4 regions of the Paenibacillus sp. CH40 genome follow, and region 1 is predicted to be linked to each of the others. Evidence: predicted binding sites of a transcription regulator. Region 1 holds the regulator's gene; each other region holds the start of a gene.
The links. Region 1 encodes Rex, which represses fermentation and respiration genes when NADH is low (regulators of the CRP and FNR family bind a similar motif). Its sites were predicted from a motif close to TTGTGAAATATTTCACAA; they were not measured.
Positions count from the first base shown of each region.

Region 2: a site for Rex is predicted at 1,605-1,622, ahead of NLX73_RS20680 (DoxX family membrane protein). Genes of this name have one in related genera too.
Region 3: a site for Rex is predicted at 2,344-2,361, ahead of NLX73_RS11010 (formate/nitrite transporter family protein). Genes of this name have one in related genera too.
Region 4: a site for Rex is predicted at 2,336-2,353, ahead of pflB (formate C-acetyltransferase). Genes of this name have one in related genera too.

Region 1 covers NZ_JANAVQ010000001.1:974,921-979,553, forward strand. Annotated here, with positions in the region: gene dinG (ATP-dependent DNA helicase DinG) at 1-1,776, shown strand, start outside; gene NLX73_RS04245 (redox-sensing transcriptional repressor Rex) at 1,821-2,474, shown strand; gene NLX73_RS04250 (amidohydrolase) at 2,461-3,762, shown strand; gene NLX73_RS04255 (cell wall elongation regulator TseB-like domain-containing protein) at 3,800-4,324, shown strand.
Region 2 covers NZ_JANAVQ010000008.1:159,773-164,405, forward strand. Annotated here, with positions in the region: gene NLX73_RS20670 (DUF47 domain-containing protein) at 1-195, opposite strand, end outside; gene NLX73_RS20675 (DUF3048 domain-containing protein) at 384-1,478, opposite strand; gene NLX73_RS20680 (DoxX family membrane protein) at 1,728-2,246, shown strand; gene NLX73_RS20685 (dioxygenase family protein) at 2,352-3,143, opposite strand; gene NLX73_RS20690 (alpha/beta hydrolase) at 3,236-4,060, opposite strand; gene NLX73_RS20695 (hypothetical protein) at 4,332-4,631, opposite strand.
Region 3 covers NZ_JANAVQ010000003.1:231,202-235,834, forward strand. Annotated here, with positions in the region: gene NLX73_RS11005 (molybdopterin-containing oxidoreductase family protein) at 1-1,061, opposite strand, end outside; gene NLX73_RS11010 (formate/nitrite transporter family protein) at 1,436-2,269, opposite strand; gene NLX73_RS11015 (FAD-dependent oxidoreductase) at 2,657-4,018, opposite strand; gene NLX73_RS11020 (glutathione peroxidase) at 4,410-4,633, opposite strand, start outside.
Region 4 covers NZ_JANAVQ010000001.1:818,769-823,401, forward strand. Annotated here, with positions in the region: gene adhE (bifunctional acetaldehyde-CoA/alcohol dehydrogenase) at 1-2,058, shown strand, start outside; gene pflB (formate C-acetyltransferase) at 2,388-4,633, shown strand, end outside.

The DNA.
Region 1 (4,633 bases):
AGAAGAGACTTCGCGACACCGAAGGAAGATTTAATTACAGCTGCTCAGATGATCGTCTGGTTGACGCTAACAGAAACCGGTGATGATGAAGAACTGAATCTGAGCAACCGTGGTGGAGATTTCTGGGAAACGGTGGCGAGTGATTCAGAGTCCTGTCTTGGTCGTTCTTGCCCATGGTTCCGCAAATGCTATTATCATCGTGCACGCCATGAAGCAGGGATAGCGGATGTTGTTATTACGAATCACTCTAAGTTGTTTACAGACGTCAAAGCTAGTCACCAGTTGTTGCCAAGCTATGAACATCTGGTGATTGATGAAGCCCATCACCTGGAGGAAGTAGCTGGTAAGCACCTAGGTATGCATATGAAATATTTCACACTCGTGCATACACTGACGCGACTGTTCAAAGACAGCAAGAATGGACAACTGCCTTCACTTCGTCAACAGTTGGCGAAATCGGGGCACGAGAAGTCGACAGATTGGGCCTCAACCATCGATCAGATGTATCCGCTCGTGTTAGAGGTTAAGGAAACTTGGGACCTGCTAAGCGACAAGCTGTTTGGCATGTTGCCAGAGCGAAGCGATGCGACACCGGGTGAAACAGGACAGTTTTCTTCCCGTCTCAAACCTTCAGCCAAGCCTGCAAAGTGGGATCAGGCGGGGGCTTTGGAAAATCAGCTATATGTAACGATGAGTGAAATTTTGCGCAAGGGCGACAAGCTGATGCTGGACGTCAAGGAAGAGCATGACGATTATGCGGCGGATAGCCTTATTACAGATATCACGGGTCTGCTCAAGGATCTGGCGGGGATTCGAGAAAATTTGCGCTTTTTTATGCGACTCGATGATGAAACAACCGTATACTGGCTCGAAGCGAGTGGGCAATTCCGCAGTAAATCATTACAATTTTATGCGGTGCCTGTCGATGTGAGCCGCCAGTTGAAAGAAATGTTTTTTGACAAAAAAAGAAGCATTATTCTGACGTCTGCTACCTTATCGGTAGATAAGTCGTTTCAGTACATGATCGATCAGCTCGGCTTGCAGGAAGCCGCAGATCAAGAGCGGCTGATGACTTCGCAGCTCCCGTCACCGTTTAATTACAGGGATCAGGTGTTGCTGGTCATTCCACGGGATTTCCCAAGCGTGAAGGGCAGTGTAGGAGATGCACACTTTGTAGATATGCTCGTTAGCTCTCTAGGAGCGACTGCTCAGGCGACGCGGGGGAGAATGCTCGTTCTGTTTACTTCCTACCGGATGCTCCGGCAAGTGTATGAGCCGCTCAAAGAGGCCTTAGCATCCAGCGAAATTACTGTGCTGGGACAAGGTGTGGACAGTGGGAGTCGCAGCAAGCTAACCCGCCGTTTTCAGGAAGCCAAAGCTTCTGTATTGCTGGGAACCAGCAGCTTCTGGGAAGGCGTCGATATTCCGGGGAAGGCTCTGACTTGTCTAGCCATTGTTCGCTTGCCATTTCAACCGCCGAATCACCCGTTGCTGGAGGCAAAAAGCGAGCTGCTCCAGCAGCAGAAGAAGAATCCATTTATGAAGCTGTCTGTACCACAAGCGGTCATTCGCTTCAAACAGGGATTTGGTCGGTTGGTTCGTACAGCGAGCGACCACGGGGTCGTTATCGTTTACGATACGCGTGTGATCGAATCCTATTACGGAAAGCACTTTTTGTACTCGTTACCGGGACCAAAAATGGAGCATATGCCATCGGAGCAAATGGTGCCCCGCATCGCCGAATGGCTCCAATCCGCCCCGGAGACCGAGGCATAACGGACGGACACTAAGTATGTTCGTTACAATTAGGGGGAGCAAGTATGAAATCAGATAAAATTTCAGAGGCTGTCGTACGGAGGTTACCCGTATATTTACGTTATCTGAATGCACTTCACAAACGGGAGGTGGCTACGGTCTCTTCTCAAGAGTTGGGACAGAGGCTAGATTTGAACCCGGCCCAAATCCGTAAAGATCTCGCCTATTTTGGAGATTTTGGTCGGAAGGGTATCGGTTATGATGTTTCTTATCTAATTGAGAAAATACGCCATATCCTGAAAATCGATCAGCAAATTAATGTAGTATTGGTCGGAGCGGGTAATCTGGGGCAAGCCCTTTCGAATTATAACGCTTATTTAAAAGACAATATGAAGATTGTAGCGGTATTTGATGCGTTTCCGGATAAGGTAGGGACCAAGATCAATACATTGGTCGTGCAACCGATGGATGAACTGGAAACGACTGTGAAAGAAAAAAACATTCGAATCGGGATTATTACCGTACCTGATTTTGAAGCACAGCACGTGGCTGACAGGCTTATTGAGAGTGGAATTGGAGCGATCCTGAACTTTGCACCGACTACTCTCAAAGCACCGGCTAACATTCGGATTCATGCCACAGACTTTACAACTGATTTGCTTAGCCTCGCTTATTATTTGGAGGACGGAAAGGAAGAAACACAATATGACAGTGAATAAATGGATGATTAAAAACGGCTCTTTTGCCGTAAATGGACCAGAAGCTGGGGTAATCCATGGTTTTATGATTGTGGAAGATAGCCGCATTACTTACATTGGCGAGACTTTGCCTTCGGGTGAGGAAGAGACGGAAGCGATCGATGGTAAGGGGCTTTTGTTTTTACCTGGTCTGATTAATACTCATGGTCATGCGGCGATGTCTCTGCTGCGTGGGCATGGAGATGACTTGGCACTTCAAGTATGGCTTCAGGAAAAAATGTGGCCTATGGAAGCCAAGTTTACATCTACGGACGTGTACTGGGGTACGTCATTGTCTGTGCTGGAAATGCTGAAAGGTGGTACAACGACCTTCCTGGACATGTACGATCATATGGATGAGGTGGCTCGTGTAGCTGAAGAGTCAGGTATTCGTGCAAGTCTGATGCGTGGAGCAATTGGACTATGTTCGGAGGAAGAACAGCGAATCAAGCTGGCTGAGGCCGTGACTTTTGCGCGTAACTGGCATGGTAAAGCAGACGGGCGTATTACAACGATGATGTCACCGCATGCGCCATACACCTGTCCACCTGCGTTTATTGAAAAATTCGTACAAGCTGCGCATGATCTGGATTTGCCGCTGCATACGCACATGTCTGAGACGATCGCCGAAGTGGAGCAAAACGTACGAGACTACGGTTTGCGTCCAGTTGCACACTTGGATAAGCTTGGCTTTTTCTCCCGTCCTTCGCTTGTTGCCCATGGCGTTCATTTAAACGATGAAGAAATAGCTTTACTGGCTGAACGTGGTGTAGCGGTTTCGCACAACCCAGGTAGCAACTTGAAGCTGGCAAGTGGTGTGGCAAGAGTGCCTGAATTGCTGCGTGCAGGGGTTACCGTTTCTCTCGGAACGGATGGTCCTGCCAGTAATAATAACCTGGATATGTTCGAGGAAATGCGTCTGGCAGCACTTATTCACAAGGGTGTATCTGGTGACCCTACGGCAGTTCCTGCAAGTGAAGCGCTGCGTCTGGCAACAGAATACGGTGCAAAGTCAATTGGTTTAAAAGAAGTAGGAGCGTTGGCAGCAGGCAACAAGGCTGACTTTATCGCGCTGGATCTGAATCAGGCACATTTCTTGCCGCGTACAGATCTTATTTCACATGCGGTATACTCAGCAAGCGCCAAAGACGTGGTTCACGTATGGGTAGACGGTCGTCAGGTTGTGAAAAACGGCGAATGCCTGACTATGGACGAGGAACGCATCAAACATGAGGCACAAGCCGCCTTTGAGGGGCTGCTGTCGCGCTAATTCAGGTGTCACATCCCCTTAGAGAGGAAGCACGGGTTTGAAAAATAAGAAAAAGTGGATAGCGGTCGCCATTTTGGCCGTAATACTGATCCTGGTCAGCATTTTCTGGTATTATTCCTATGTTACTCAAGACCAGGTGGCTGAGAAAAATGCCGCTATCATTAAGGCCAAGCAATCAGGTGGTCTGGTTAGCACGACTCAAACATGGAAGTCTGTGTGGGATCAGGTATATTGGGTGGTTCAAGGGAAAAATGCACAGAATGAAAATATAATGGTGTGGGTTCCTTTTCAAAAAGTGGAAGGACAACCTAACGTACCTGCCGCAGATAATAGCGGTGTTCACACCGAACTGCTGAAGAATGGAGTCGATGAGCAAAAAATGACGGCAATAATTCAGCAGCAGCTTCCAGGTGCAAAAATTGTAAGGCTTCAGCCGAGTGTGTTCAATGGCGAATATGTGTGGCAGTTGTTTTACGATGATGGAAGTCATCATTACTACACCTTTTATCGTTTCTCAGATGGGGTAGCGACGGGTGTAAAATATACTTTGCCCAATAACTGAGCTGGTTGAGGATTAGCAGATGTGGAATGAATGACTAGTAAATAATTGAAAACTCAAGAAAAAGGCGTAAATGCGATGGAAATCGTATTTACGTCTTTTAGTCTTGCTATGCCGTAAAATGGGCTAAAAGCCAGTGAAGCATCTTTACCTATCCATCTTCTCTCCTAGGGCAAATTCATCTTTATGCGGGCAGCACGGAGTGGAGGATTTGAATTTGGAGAAGCAGAGCGTTCGCCTTTGCCGCCGGATTTAAGAATATAATCGAGAAAAATCGGGTGGCAACAGCGATCGTAAGATCAAATCCTACGC
Region 2 (4,633 bases), on a different contig from region 1:
GGTCTTGTTCAGCTCAGTAATAATCGTGTGTGTGTAATCATCACACTTATTTTCATACTTCTTCATTTCATTTGTAAACAAAGTCACATCCTGAAGATTTGAAGTATGTTGGGCAAAATAATCGGCTGCTTGCACGATCGTATCTGCCATATTTTCCAACGTCTCGAAGAATATATCCTTTTTCTTCAATCTCATAACGATTACCCCTTTACGAAAATATCCGCAACCTGTTTCGACTGCAATAGACAACCTTTGCTATCTTATCACACTCATCAATGTTTTTGTAATGTTTGTAAAAGCAAATTTCATGACATAGGTATACAGTGCCCGACATGGAAGGTCATTATCCGACAATTTTTTCCTAAAAAGGTGTATTTCGTTTTCTAATTTGCTGCTATGGTTACATGTTCCTTTAGTGAAGTATCTGCTGGTACCACATGTATATAGGATGTACCTGGCGTTAACGGGATTTCAACCCCATTTTTCATAAAACGAATCGCATCGCCTGGTGTATGCTGCCACTCAGCCTGTATTAACTGTCCTTGTTGAAACACCATGGCCTCTCCACTGCCGTCCAGCTCAACACTTAATCTGCCCACATCATCCAACGTTCGATGTCTAGCGCTCATTACAATAACATTGGCTGCTGAGAGCTGTTGGTTATTATTTTGATCCACATGTGACTTTTCGTTCACAAAACGCTTATATTGTTGATTCGCTGGATCATAGGTATAAGATACCCGATAGCTTTTAAGCAAAAACCGAATTTGCAAAGATGCTGCTGTCTCGTCCACCATAACTGGGGTTTCACCGGATTTAAGGTAAGAATATACTGGAACGTCCGTATGCTTGGCATACCCTTTACTATCGCTTCCTTTGCGCAGTCTGTTCATGTCTGTGTATAAATTATGTGGAGGACGACGATCTTTGCTTCGCCAGAAGTAAGCCCCTCCATTTGAAATCTCATCCAGATGTTCCTTCCGCTGCTGCTGTAAAATCGCATAGGCATCTGTGCTTCCCCCTGCGTGTATAGGCAACGCACCATAGGTTTCGCCCAGCTCAATCAAATACGGTCGAATGCTACGGACCGGTCCGATCTTTACATCTCCACCATGACTTTGGAAAAAAGCGACCAGACGGGTAATCCCGCCTTCTGCAAGAACTTCATATACCATGTCTGCCTGGCTAAGTCCTGCCTGTGGACGTGCAGCCGGAGCATTGTTAATCATGACAGCGAGCGGCCGCTCCAAAACAGGCTGCTCCACCGGAAGACCGGTAAGCGGAGCTGTAAATGCCGGAATAGACTGCTCCTTCGGCGGTTCAAGTGCCTCCTTCTCTGTTACTTGCTTGGTCGGTTGGGGAACGGAATCAGATTCACCCGTATTGGACATAGCAGTACAAGACATCAGCGTCATGCATAACAGAGCTGAGGCCATCACACGCAACCAATGATTTCGTTGGGAAATGGGCCCGGACAAGTTCATCCCTCCACTTAGTTATTTTTCTCATTATAAGCTTTATTTCCTGTTTTTGTCTTGATTGAAGCGTAACCACTCTATAGAATACTTATCTAAAGACATTAAAATTTAAAAAATATTCAGACTTTGTGATTTTTATCACAAATAACTGTAACTGAACCTACTACAATAAAGGTGTAGCAAAGATGATCATCCCCAACAAAATGAAATACAACCAACATTATAGATTAAGAAAGAGGAGTGGTTTGAATGTTTAACAGCTGGTTACGTGAAAACAAAGTCGCAATGTGGTTGCTGACTGTAGTACGGGTTTATCTAGGTTATGAATGGATGACCCACGGACTTGAAAAGCTGACAGGTGGATTCGATGCAGGCGGATTTATCTCGGGGGCCATTGCTAAAACAGGTGGAGACCATCCCGCTGTACAAGGCTGGTGGGGATCGTTCCTGGAAGCCTTTGCCCTGCCGAATGTAGGTTTGTTCAACGTCCTGATCCCATTGGGTGAGTTCTTGGTCGGGGTTGGCCTGCTTCTCGGTACATTGACTACACTGGCTGCTTTGATGGCTATGGTTATGAACTTCTCGTTCCTGTTCTCGGGTACAGTAAGCACCAATGCAATCTACCTGCTGTTTGAAATCTTCCTTGTAGTTGCTGGTGCAAATGCCGGAAGAATTGGCTTTGACCGTTGGGTACTGCCCTTCCTGCGTGGACTGTTTCGTAAAAATAAAGATACCTTTCCAGCGGACCCTAGTCGAAAAATAGCTTAAACTGGCTAAAAAAGAACGTGCCTTCTAATTAATCGAAGACGCAAAATACACAAAAGAACTTCCATTCCCACACACCATGTGGATTCGGAAGTTCTTTTTTTACATTTACGTATCACTTTCTTGACCAAAAGCCCAACAATTGAGACTTAACGAGCCAAGGACATACGATTGAAAAAGCTTACGAGCGGAGCGCTCATGATCCGCAGCCCCCATCGCATAAAACAAAGGTGAAAAATGCTCTATTCCATAAAAAGGTACCGCCTGTTTGGCATATGGAGCCTTCTTGTCATATTGGAATAGGTGACGCAAATTCCAGTCTTGAAGCTGCTGTGCAATCCAGTCATCATATTGAACGGCCCAATCGGCTGGCTCACTCGTCTGCTTGAGTGTCCGCAAGTTGTGGACCAATCCACCGCTACCGATAATCAAAATCCCTTGTTCTCGCAACGGCGCCAGCATCCGCCCAATCTCGTATTGCTCCTGGGGAGCGCGCCGAGAATCAATGGATAAGGGTACGACCGGTATGTCTGCATCAGGATATATATGCCGCAAAACCACCCATGCTCCATGATCCAGTCCTCGGTTCCGAACCGGCTGGTGGAACAGGTTATGCTGACTGAACAGATGCTCTATCTCCTCATACAGCTTTGGATCGCCTGGTGCAGGGTAATCGATTGAGTACATTTCTTCGGGAAAGCCATAGAAATCGTGCAACGCTGCATGCTGATCATCCGCGCCAATACATTGATCGGGGCTATCCCAATGCGCGGAAAAAATGACAATTCCTTTGGGTCGGGGCAGGCTCGCGCCCAGCTTTGCAAGAAAGCTGGTATATGCGTTATTTTCTACAGCCAGTGTCGGTGAACCATGCGCAACAAAAATTGAGGGTAATGTCATCGCTGCCAACCTCCACACGCCAGTATAGTGTTACTCTTCCATTTTACTCCGGCGGAGGCGCAATTTCCAATACAATCCGTTACACACTGAAATCAGATCATCCAGTGCTGCCAATCCCGTTGAATATTTTCCTGTTCATCCAGCCATTCAAGTGTTCGATCAATCAGCCGTTGCCGCTCTTTACCTGACGAGAAAGTGTGATCTCCCTGGAAAATAATCTCTTTATCACAGCGTCCCTCTGGACGCATCCAGAATATCTTTTGAAACAGAAATGCATAATCCACAGGAATAATATCATCCGAGGTGCCATGAACAACGAGCACATCTCCGTTAAATTTAACGGCCTCCTGGAACGGCTGAAATTGAGCTAACGACTCAAAATAAGCAGGCGTAAACTTATAGCCCAAATAGTCGGCATGACCGGTTTTAACAGACTCATCGTACACGCTTCGCTCCGTAATTTTGACGATGTCGTTGAACGGATAGCCCACTGCGGACCAAAGAACCAGATTTTGTACTCTCTTGTCCCGTACGGCTGTGAGAAGGGCAACTGCGCCCCCCAGACTGTGACCGATCAGCGTCACCTTGGTCGGGTCAATGTCCGCGCAATTGACGGCGTAATCCAACACGGTACGTGTCTGATTAATCATTGATTCTAACCCCTGCTTGCCATATTCCCCCGTGCTTTCCCCACAACCGGCAAAATCAAAGCGCAGGACAAAGTAACCCCCTTCGGCCAGTTCACGCGCAGTCTTGACGAATAATCGATCTACTCCGATACGATTGCCTACAAAACCGTGACATATAACAACGAGAGGAACCCTTCTCTGACGATCTCCCTCATTTGTACGGTTTGGATAATGAATTGTTGCGGCCAGCTCTTCATGTTCAAAGCGAATTCCAATTTGCCGTTCCATCCTGATTCCCCCTGTTTCAAGCTTCACTACACATTTATGAATTCAAACTCATATCGTAACGTGGAATATCCATCCAGGATATTCATTCACTTTAATTCCGATAAGTTTAATAAGTTTTATAGTAAAGTCAGTCTATCATCGCCCTGCTTCCTTGTCAACCTGTCAGTTCACATCGTTAAAAAAGTAAACAAATAGCGCTCCCCGATGCGATTCCGGAGAACGCTATACTACATTTATTAGAGTGAATCCACTACATTAAAGTAGACATTCGTTATTCGTAGCTGTTCCTAAACATTTGGTGGGTCTCCGTTCGTCCCTCCCACTCCAGCTTACAAGAGGCGCCGTTATGTTCATCCTCATGCCACAGGCTGCGGTAGTTCTGTGCACCTAGTTCACCCGCAAATTCTGTATCCTCAGCCACTTCGATCTCGTCCAGTACACGGTACGTTGGAGATGATCCCTGAACGCTCCGGTGACTCACATTTGTAGACGAGGCCACCCCGCTATTCCCGTTCGAAGCGTTTGCCAGTCGTTTTTGGACTGAATAATCTGCCTGGTTCTCCAGTTTCATGA
Region 3 (4,633 bases), on a different contig from region 1:
GACGCTCCCCCGCCGTGCTTCAGCCATTGTCCAGTGAGCGCAGGCAAGCATGTAACCGCACGTACGTTCATACCGCCATTATCATGATGCTGAAGCCCATTGCCGATATTGATATACGCTGCTCGCGCAGTTCCGTACATTTCCGCCAAACGGATGATATCCGCTTCCGGTACGCCGGTAATCCGCGAAACTCGCTCTGGTGTATATGTCTTAACATGCTCGCGCAGTTCCTCATGGCCTACCGTGTAGCGATGTAAAAATTCGTCGTCCGTCAGTCCCTGAGCGAACAGCACATTCATAACACCCAGCGCAAGCGCCGTATCCGTCCCCGGATATAACGGAATGAACCAATCCGCCCATTGCGCCGTCCGGTTGCGATGAACGTCAATAACGACCACCTTAGCACCTTTTTTACGTGCTTTCTCAGCCAAAACGACCTGATGCATGTTAGTGCTAATGACATTTCCACCCCACACAATAATGAGGTCTGCATCCTCCGTGTCCTCCGGGCTGGTGCCGCCCTTAAAACCCATAACGGACGCCCAGCCTTCATTCCCTGCCACGCTACATATCGTCTGATCCAGTTGGCTTGAACCCAGCGCATTAAAAAATCTGCGGTCCATTCCATCCACACTCAATACGCCCATATTGCCATAAAAGCTGTAGGGGAGAATAGATTCCGGTCCGTCCGTACGTATCAGCTCCTTGAACCGACCTGTAATGGTATCGACTGCCTCCTCCCAGCTAATACGTTCAAATTTCCCTTCTCCTTTGGGGCCTATACGTTTCAACGGATAGAGCACCCGATCAGGATCATATACCCGCTCCGTCATATTGCGAACTTTGTTACAAATAGCCCCTTTGGTAATAGGATGATCCGGGTTCCCAGTCACCTTGACTATCTTTCCATTTTCCTTGTGAAGCAGGAGCCCACACGTATCCGGGCAATCTAACGGGCATACAGCCGGAAAAATACCATCCTGCTGCTCCGTCATCCGCTGTCCCCTTTGTAAGTCTTGTTGAAGCGTGGCCTCAGGAGGCGCGCTATTGCGATGATCCATAGTGTTGATGCTCCTTTCCGTTACCGTTTCCAAAAATTACACTGATCTTATCATATCCACAGCTTTGGCCTATGGCAAGAGAAGGATTCTCCCATACAGCCGCTCTCCAAAATATTAAAAAAATCCGTCTGCTGCATAGAGCAAAACGGATTTTTTTTAGAATCATAATTTTTTTTCAACATCCTGTTTCATCATTTCTTACCGAGGGTAAAAGAGATCAAGGCATTATGGGACGAGAGCACACTCATCCTCCATGCCAAATCATGGACCACTCCCAAAAAAATCCGCCATGACAGGTTTCGTTCCCCCGGGCCTGTCATGGCGGATTTGCTTTGTTCATTGCTGTTTAAAGTACCGTAATTAAGCAGGACCACTCAACGGATTTGATGTGCAACCGAAGAAGTAGTTGGAGATTCATTCACTGGATGTGCGTTGGTTTGAGGCTTTTTCAAATAGGCCAACCAGTAGGCTCCAGCCACAAACAGGCTACCTCCTACCAAATTCCCCAGCCAGACCGGAATGAAGTTCATAACATAATCTGCCCACGAAAAGTGGCCTGCAAAAATAGCCGCCGGAATGAGAAACATATTGGCAACAACGTGCTGAAATCCAATAGCGACAAAGGCCATTGTCGGGAACCAAATCCCCATGATTTTGCCACCGATAGAGTCTGTGCTATATGCCAGCCATACAGCCAGTGCTACGAGCCAGTTACATCCTATACCCGATATAAAAGACTGCAAAAAGCTTTCATGTAGCTTATGTCCTGCCATATCCACCACTTTGTCCAGGTAAGGGCCCGTTTCTGTCAAACCCAGTACATGCCCAAAGAAAAATGCAACGAATAACGCACCTGCAAAATTACTGAGCGTAATAATCGCCAAATTACGAAGCATGGCTCCTGTCTTAATCCGTCCTGCCCATCTCGCCAAAGGGACCGCCATCATATTGCCGGTCAGCAATTCTCCGCCGGCGATCAAAACTAATACCAAACCTACGGGGAACACCGCAGCTCCAATAAAGGTGGCAATGCTTCCCCATTCTTTAGGCGCACTTGCAATAACACGTATATCCAGCAAAAACCCGAGTGCAATAAATGCACCTGCCAAAAATCCCAGTACCACCGCCACAGTCCACGGGTTGTTCGCCTTGGCCACTCCTGTTTCCACCGTCTTTTCAGCAATTTGCCCCGGTTTATAGCTCGCCATATGTCCCCGCTCCTTTAATATCTTTTCACTAAAATATTCTTCTTTCATATTTTATTTAAAATCAGTGATTATGTTTGTGAAAAAAATCACTTTCTCAACTATAAAAAAAACAGCCCTTGGAAAAAGGACTGTCTTTCTGTATTATTACATCTACTGCGCTACTACGCGCTTTACATTTAGTTGTATTCTTCCTTTTCAACTGCTCTCAAGAACCAAATAACTCCACCGAGGCCTACCAGGGCCACGACTACAAGAAAAAGGATATAAAACAAATCCATAAGCTACTTACCCCCTAATCCTTATGCTACTCTATATTGTACTATAAGGATTCGTCCGTACGTCTCAGATTGTTGACAAACTTATGAACAATGTCACAGACAAATCTAATTATACAGTAACTGGGTTCCGTTCTGATATTGTAGGCAATGCTTGTAAACCTGCTGCATTCAGGAAATTCCAAGGCTTGTTATAATGCGGCTGGAAGAAGAAATCGACAAAGGCCAACTGGTCAATGGTCATATGATTTTGAATGGCTACGGATAGTGTGTTAATGGATTGCGTCAAATCCACCTTCGACATAATTTGAGCCCCCAAAATTCTTCGTGTCTCCTGCTCATATACCACTTTCAGTAATACCTTTTCGGAGGTTGGCATAAATTCAGGCCGGTAGCTGTCCTCAATGGTTACAGCTTCTACAGTCATGCCTTCGTCCGTTGCCGCCGCTTCCGTCAAGCCTGTTCCTGCAATATTGTCTTCGTAAATTTTGATACCCGAAGTTCCTTGGGTTCCCATGTAGGCAATGGTTGGTTGTACCAGATTACGTGCTACCAGTGTACCCATACGAACTGCGTTGGTTGCCAAAGGGATATAAGCCGTTTTACCTGTCGGATTGTAGCGGATTGCACAACTATCACCTGCTGCAAACACGTCCGGGCAGCTACTTTGCATATAGTTATCCACAATGATCGCACCGTTAGGCAACATATCTACCTGACCTTTGAGCAGATCCGTTTGAGGTCGGAAACCGATGCAGAGAATAACAAGCTCTGTTTCATATTCTCCTTTAGAGGTCACCACTTTAGTCACCTTACCGTTCGTACCCTCAAAACGACTCACCGTCTCGCCAAGCACCAGCTTAATGCCATGTTCCTTCAGGGAACTTTCAATCCGGTCTGTATACTCATGGTCCAAATACTTATTCAATATACGATCAGCACTGTCGATCAGCGTTACGTTTTTACCGTTCATTTGGAAAGCTTCTACCAGTTCAACACCAATGTATCCAGCCCCGACGACTGTAATGTTCTGTACGTGCTGGGCTTTCTCAATGATATCATTGGAATGATTATAGTTTTTACAGAGCAAAATATGATCAAGTTCAATGCCCTCCAGCTTTGGAATAATGGGCCATGATCCTGTGGTCACAATTAATTTATCAAATGTGTCTGTAAATTCTTCACCTGTTTGGAGATTACGTGCATGCAGCGTCTTGCCTGCCGTATCCACACTCGTTACCTCATGAAGCATCTTGGTCACTACACCCAAGTCAGACAGTTGATCTGGAGACGAATAAAACAGGCCGTGTGGATCTTTAACGACACCACCTACATACAGCGCAATACCACAAGATAAAAATGAAATATTATCATTACGCTCGTAAACGGTAATTTCTGCATCTGGATAACATTTAGCTGTGTTGACGATAGCTGCCGTGCCTGCGTGTGTACATCCGATAACTGCTACTTTCATGTTAAATTCCTCCTTGGTGTGTGGGCATAAAATGTATAATAATTGTGAATAGTTTCACGTAAACAGCTCGTTTGCGTTTGTGATTTATTTCACTTCATGCGCTTATTATAGTGTGATATTTTTCACATTACAATAGCTTTTCGTGATATTCACAATTTGTCCACATTTAAAAAAGAAAGGATATACAAAATCAACGGTTTGCTGAAATATTTTTTTGCTCCATTCAGTTTTCCCTGTAAGCCCCCTGATTATGCCCTTGGAATCGACTTTCACATGATGCGCCCCCCCTTAAACAAATGCACATGTAGAGAACAAAAAAAGGTCCGTTTCCCGGAGACACGCAGGAAATCAGACCTTTTTAAACATATACTTTGGAGTTAAGGCAAAGCTACTATAGCAATTGCTCAATGGCTGCTTTCATCGCTTCTGGTGACTCCTTCGGTTCAAAACGACCCACAGGTACGCCTTCACGATTCACAATGAATTTCGTGAAATTCCACTGAATTGTTCCATCTTCCTGTTCTCCAGGCTGTTGCTTTTTCAAATATTCAAACAGAGGCGCTGTATCCGGTCCGTTGACGTCCACTTTGGCGAATACCGGGAAACTAACCCCGT
Region 4 (4,633 bases), 160 kb from region 1:
AAGACCAATGTACTGATGAACCACCCTGATGTGGCGCTGATTTTGGCAACTGGTGGATCAGGCATGGTTAAGGCGGCATATAGCTGCGGTAAACCTGCTCTGGGTGTAGGCCCAGGTAACGTGCCTTGCTTTATTGAAAAAACAGCAGACATCAAGCAGGCTGTGAACGATCTCATCCTCTCTAAATCTTTCGACAACGGTATGATTTGTGCTTCCGAGCAAGCGGTTATTATCGAAGAGCCAATCTTCGAACAAGTGAAAAAATTGATGATCGCTAACGGCTGCTATTTTGTAAATAAAGAAGAAGCAGCTAAGCTCACTCAAGGAGCTATGAATGTCGAGAAATGTGCAGTGAACCCAGCTATCGTCGGGCAGTCTGCTGTGAAAATTGCTGAAATGAGTGGTATCACAGTACCAGCAGGAACTAAAATTTTGGTCGCTGAGATTGAAGGGGTAGGAACAAAATTCCCATTGTCTGCGGAAAAATTGAGTCCTGTATTGGCTTGCTATAAAGTAAAAAATGCAGAACAAGGTATTCAACGCGCTGCTGAAGTCGTGGAATTCGGGGGCATGGGCCACTCGTCCGCTATTCATTCGAACGATGAGGACGTTATCGCTCGCTTCGCAAACCGTCTGCAAACAGGACGTATCATTGTAAATGCACCTTCCACACATGGTGCGATTGGCGACATTTACAACACCAACCTTCCTTCGTTGACACTCGGTTGCGGTTCGTACGGTCGTAACTCGACTTCGTCAAACGTATCGGCAGTCAATTTGATTAATGTGAAAAGGGTGGCGAAACGGACGGTGAATATGCAATGGTTCAAAGTACCTTCCAAAATCTATTTTGAGAAAAATTCGACACAGTATCTTGCTAAAATGCCTGATATCACACGTGTAGCCATTATCACGGACCCTATGATGGTACAACTGGGATATGTAGATCGTGTTATTCATTATCTGCATCAACGCCAAACACCAGTAGCTATCGAAGTGTTCTCTGAAGTAGAGCCAGATCCATCGACAGTTACGGTAGAACGTGGTACTGAAATGATGAGACGTTTCCAACCGGATTGCATCATCGCACTGGGCGGCGGTTCGCCAATGGATGCGGCTAAAGGCATGTGGATGTTCTATGAATATCCAGATACTGATTTCAATAACTTAAAACAAAAATTCATGGATATCCGTAAACGGATTTACAAGTATCCACGTTTGGGTCAAAAAGCACAATTTGTAGCTATCCCTACAACCTCGGGTACAGGTTCCGAAGTTACATCGTTCGCAGTAATTACGGACAAAAACCTGGGCAACACGAAGTACCCGCTGGCTGACTATGAGTTGACTCCTGATGTGGCAATTATTGACCCAGTGTTTGTATATTCGCTGCCTAAAACAGCTGTAGCGGACACAGGTATGGACGTTCTGACACATGCTATCGAGGCTTACGTGTCCGTAATGGCTAATGACTACACAGACGGTCTGGCGATTAAAGCCATTCAATTGGTATTCCAATACCTGGAACAATCAGCTCTGACCGGTGATAAGCTGGCTCGTGAAAAAATGCATAATGCTTCCACACTTGCTGGTATGGCGTTTGCTAATGCATTCTTGGGCATTAACCACAGTCTTGCACATAAATGGGGTGGACAATACCATACAGCGCATGGCCGCACGAATGCCATTTTGATGCCGCACGTCATTCGCTATAATGCGAAAAAACCGACAAAATTTGCTTCATTCCCTAAATATTCGCACTTTGTTGCGGATGAGCGTTATGCAGAAATTGCGCGCATACTGGGACTGCCTGCACGTACCACCGAAGAAGGGGTTAACAGCTTGATCGAAGCGATCCGTAAGATGAACAAAACACTTGGTATCGAGGAATCGTTCCAACAAATCGGTTTCGATGCGAAGGATTTCGAATCACGTGTAGACTATCTGGCTGACCGCGCTTTTGAAGATCAATGTACAACTGCGAATCCGAAGTTGCCGCTGGTTACTGAGTTGGCTGATGTGTATCGCAATGCCTTCTACGGACGTTTTGACCAATAATATAATAGGTACGAAGAGGCTTGTGAAAAAGCATTTTCTCGTTCAATACCGATGCAGGCTCTCTATATAGAGGGCCTGTTGGTTTGGGAAGGGAGGTGAACGGCAAGGCTAAGGATATAGGCGTGAAGCTAGGGAAAATAAAGTGATAAAAATCACTCATATTGTGATTTTTATCACATACTACACTCTATCATTATTCTACAATAAGGGTGTAAGAGAGGTCCCGACACTGAGCGTAAGGCATCGGTGAACAGGCCGGGCTCAAGAAATAGCTTTATCGTGAAAAAAATCACAAGTCCGGAAGACCAAAAGAATTTGGAGGGATTTACATGTCGGTGATTGAGAGAGAATTACAAGAGCAACAATCTGGCTGGAGAGGTTTTAAAAAAGGCAAATGGACTAAAGAAGTTAACGTCAACGATTTTATTGAAACTAATATCTTACCTTATGTTGGCAATGAAGAATTTTTGGTTGGTCCTACCGCCAACACAACTGCATTGTGGGATATTGTATCCGATCTTACCAAAAAAGAGTTGGCAAACGGCGGCGTGCTTGATGTAGACGTGAATACGCCATCCACTATTATTTCACATAAACCGGGTTATCTAGACCGGGATAAAGAGCAAATTGTCGGTGTACAAACAGATGCTCCATTCAAACGCTCTTTGCAGCCGTTTGGTGGAATTCGGATGATGATCGACGCTTGTAAAGCCTATGGTTTTGAAGTACCAGAAAGTATCATTGATATTTTCACTCATATTCGTAAAACTCACAACCAAGGTGTATTTGACGCTTATACAGATGAAATGAGAGCAGCCCGTAAAGCTGGTATCATTACTGGTCTGCCAGATGCATACGGTCGTGGTCGTATTATCGGTGACTATCGTCGTGTAGCTTTGTATGGTGCAGACTTCTTGATCCAAGATAAAAAGCTGCAACTGAAAAGCCTTGAAGTTGATTCCATGGAAGAAGACGTAATTCGTCTGCGTGAGGAAATTTCCGAACAAATTCGTGCTTTGAATGAACTGAAACAAATGGCTGCTGAGCACGGTTTTGATATTTCAAAACCTGCTAACAATGCGAAAGAAGCTTTCCAATGGGTATATTTTGGATATCTTGCAGCAATCAAAGAACAAAATGGTGCAGCAATGTCCTTAGGACGCGTATCTTCCTTCCTTGATATTTACTCTCAACGTGATATGGAAGAGGGTACAATGACAGAAGAACAAGCTCAAGAACTGGTCGATCATTTTGTTATGAAATTGCGTATTGTTAAGTTCTTGCGCACACCTGACTATAATGAACTGTTCAGTGGAGATCCAACTTGGGTTACTGAGTCCATTGGTGGTATGTCCGTAACTGGAGAAACTCGGGTAACTAAAAACAGCTTCCGTTTCCTGCACACCCTCTACAATCTGGGACCTGCACCGGAGCCGAACCTGACTGTACTGTGGTCGGAAAAATTGCCTGAAGGCTTCAAAAAGTATTGTGCGAAAGTTTCTATTGAAACTAGCTCCATTCAGTACGAAAATGACGATCTGATGCGTCCAATTTATGGAGACGATTATGGTATTGCTTGTTGTGTATCGGCAATGAAAATCGGTAAGCAAATGCAATTCTTTGGTGCTCGTGCCAACTTGGCTAAAGCTCTGCTGTATGCAATTAACGGTGGTAAAGATGAAAAATCTGGCGTCCAAGTAGGGCCTGAATTCCCAGCCATTACAGGTGAAGTTCTAGATTATGAAGAAGTGTTGAGCCGCTTCAAACCTATGATGGAATGGTTGGCAAAACTGTACATGAACACTTTGAATGTTATTCACTACATGCATGATAAATATAGCTACGAACGCATTGAAATGGCATTGCATGATCGTGATATTCTCCGTACCATGGCTTGTGGTATTGCGGGTCTGTCAGTTGCTACCGACTCCTTGAGTGCCATTAAATTTGCAAAAGTTAAACCAATCCGTAACGAAAAAGGGATTGCTGTTGACTTTGAAATTGAAGGCGAATACCCTTGCTACGGTAACAACGATGACCGTGTAGATAACATCGCTGTGGAACTGGTAGAAAGCTTCATGAGCATGATTCGCAAGCATAAAGCTTATCGTAATGCGGTTCCTACTCAATCTGTACTGACTATTACTTCCAACGTGGTGTACGGTAAGAAAACAGGTACAACACCGGATGGACGTAAAGCAGGCGAACCGTTTGCACCAGGGGCAAACCCAATGCACGGCCGTGATAAAAAAGGTGCTTTGGCATCTCTGAGTTCCGTAGCCAAATTGCCTTATGAACACAGTCTGGATGGTATCTCGAACACCTTCTCCATCGTGCCTAAAGCACTGGGTAAAGAAGAAGAAACACGCAAAACAAACCTTGTTTCGATGATGGATGGCTACTTTGGAAGCCACGCACATCATCTGAATGTCAATGTGTTTGCTCGCGAACAACTGTTGGATGCAATGGAGCACCCAGAAAACTATCCACAGCTTACGATTCGTGTTTCCGGCTATGCCGTTAACTTTATCAAGCTGACTCGTGAACAACAATTGGATGTTATTAACCGTACTTT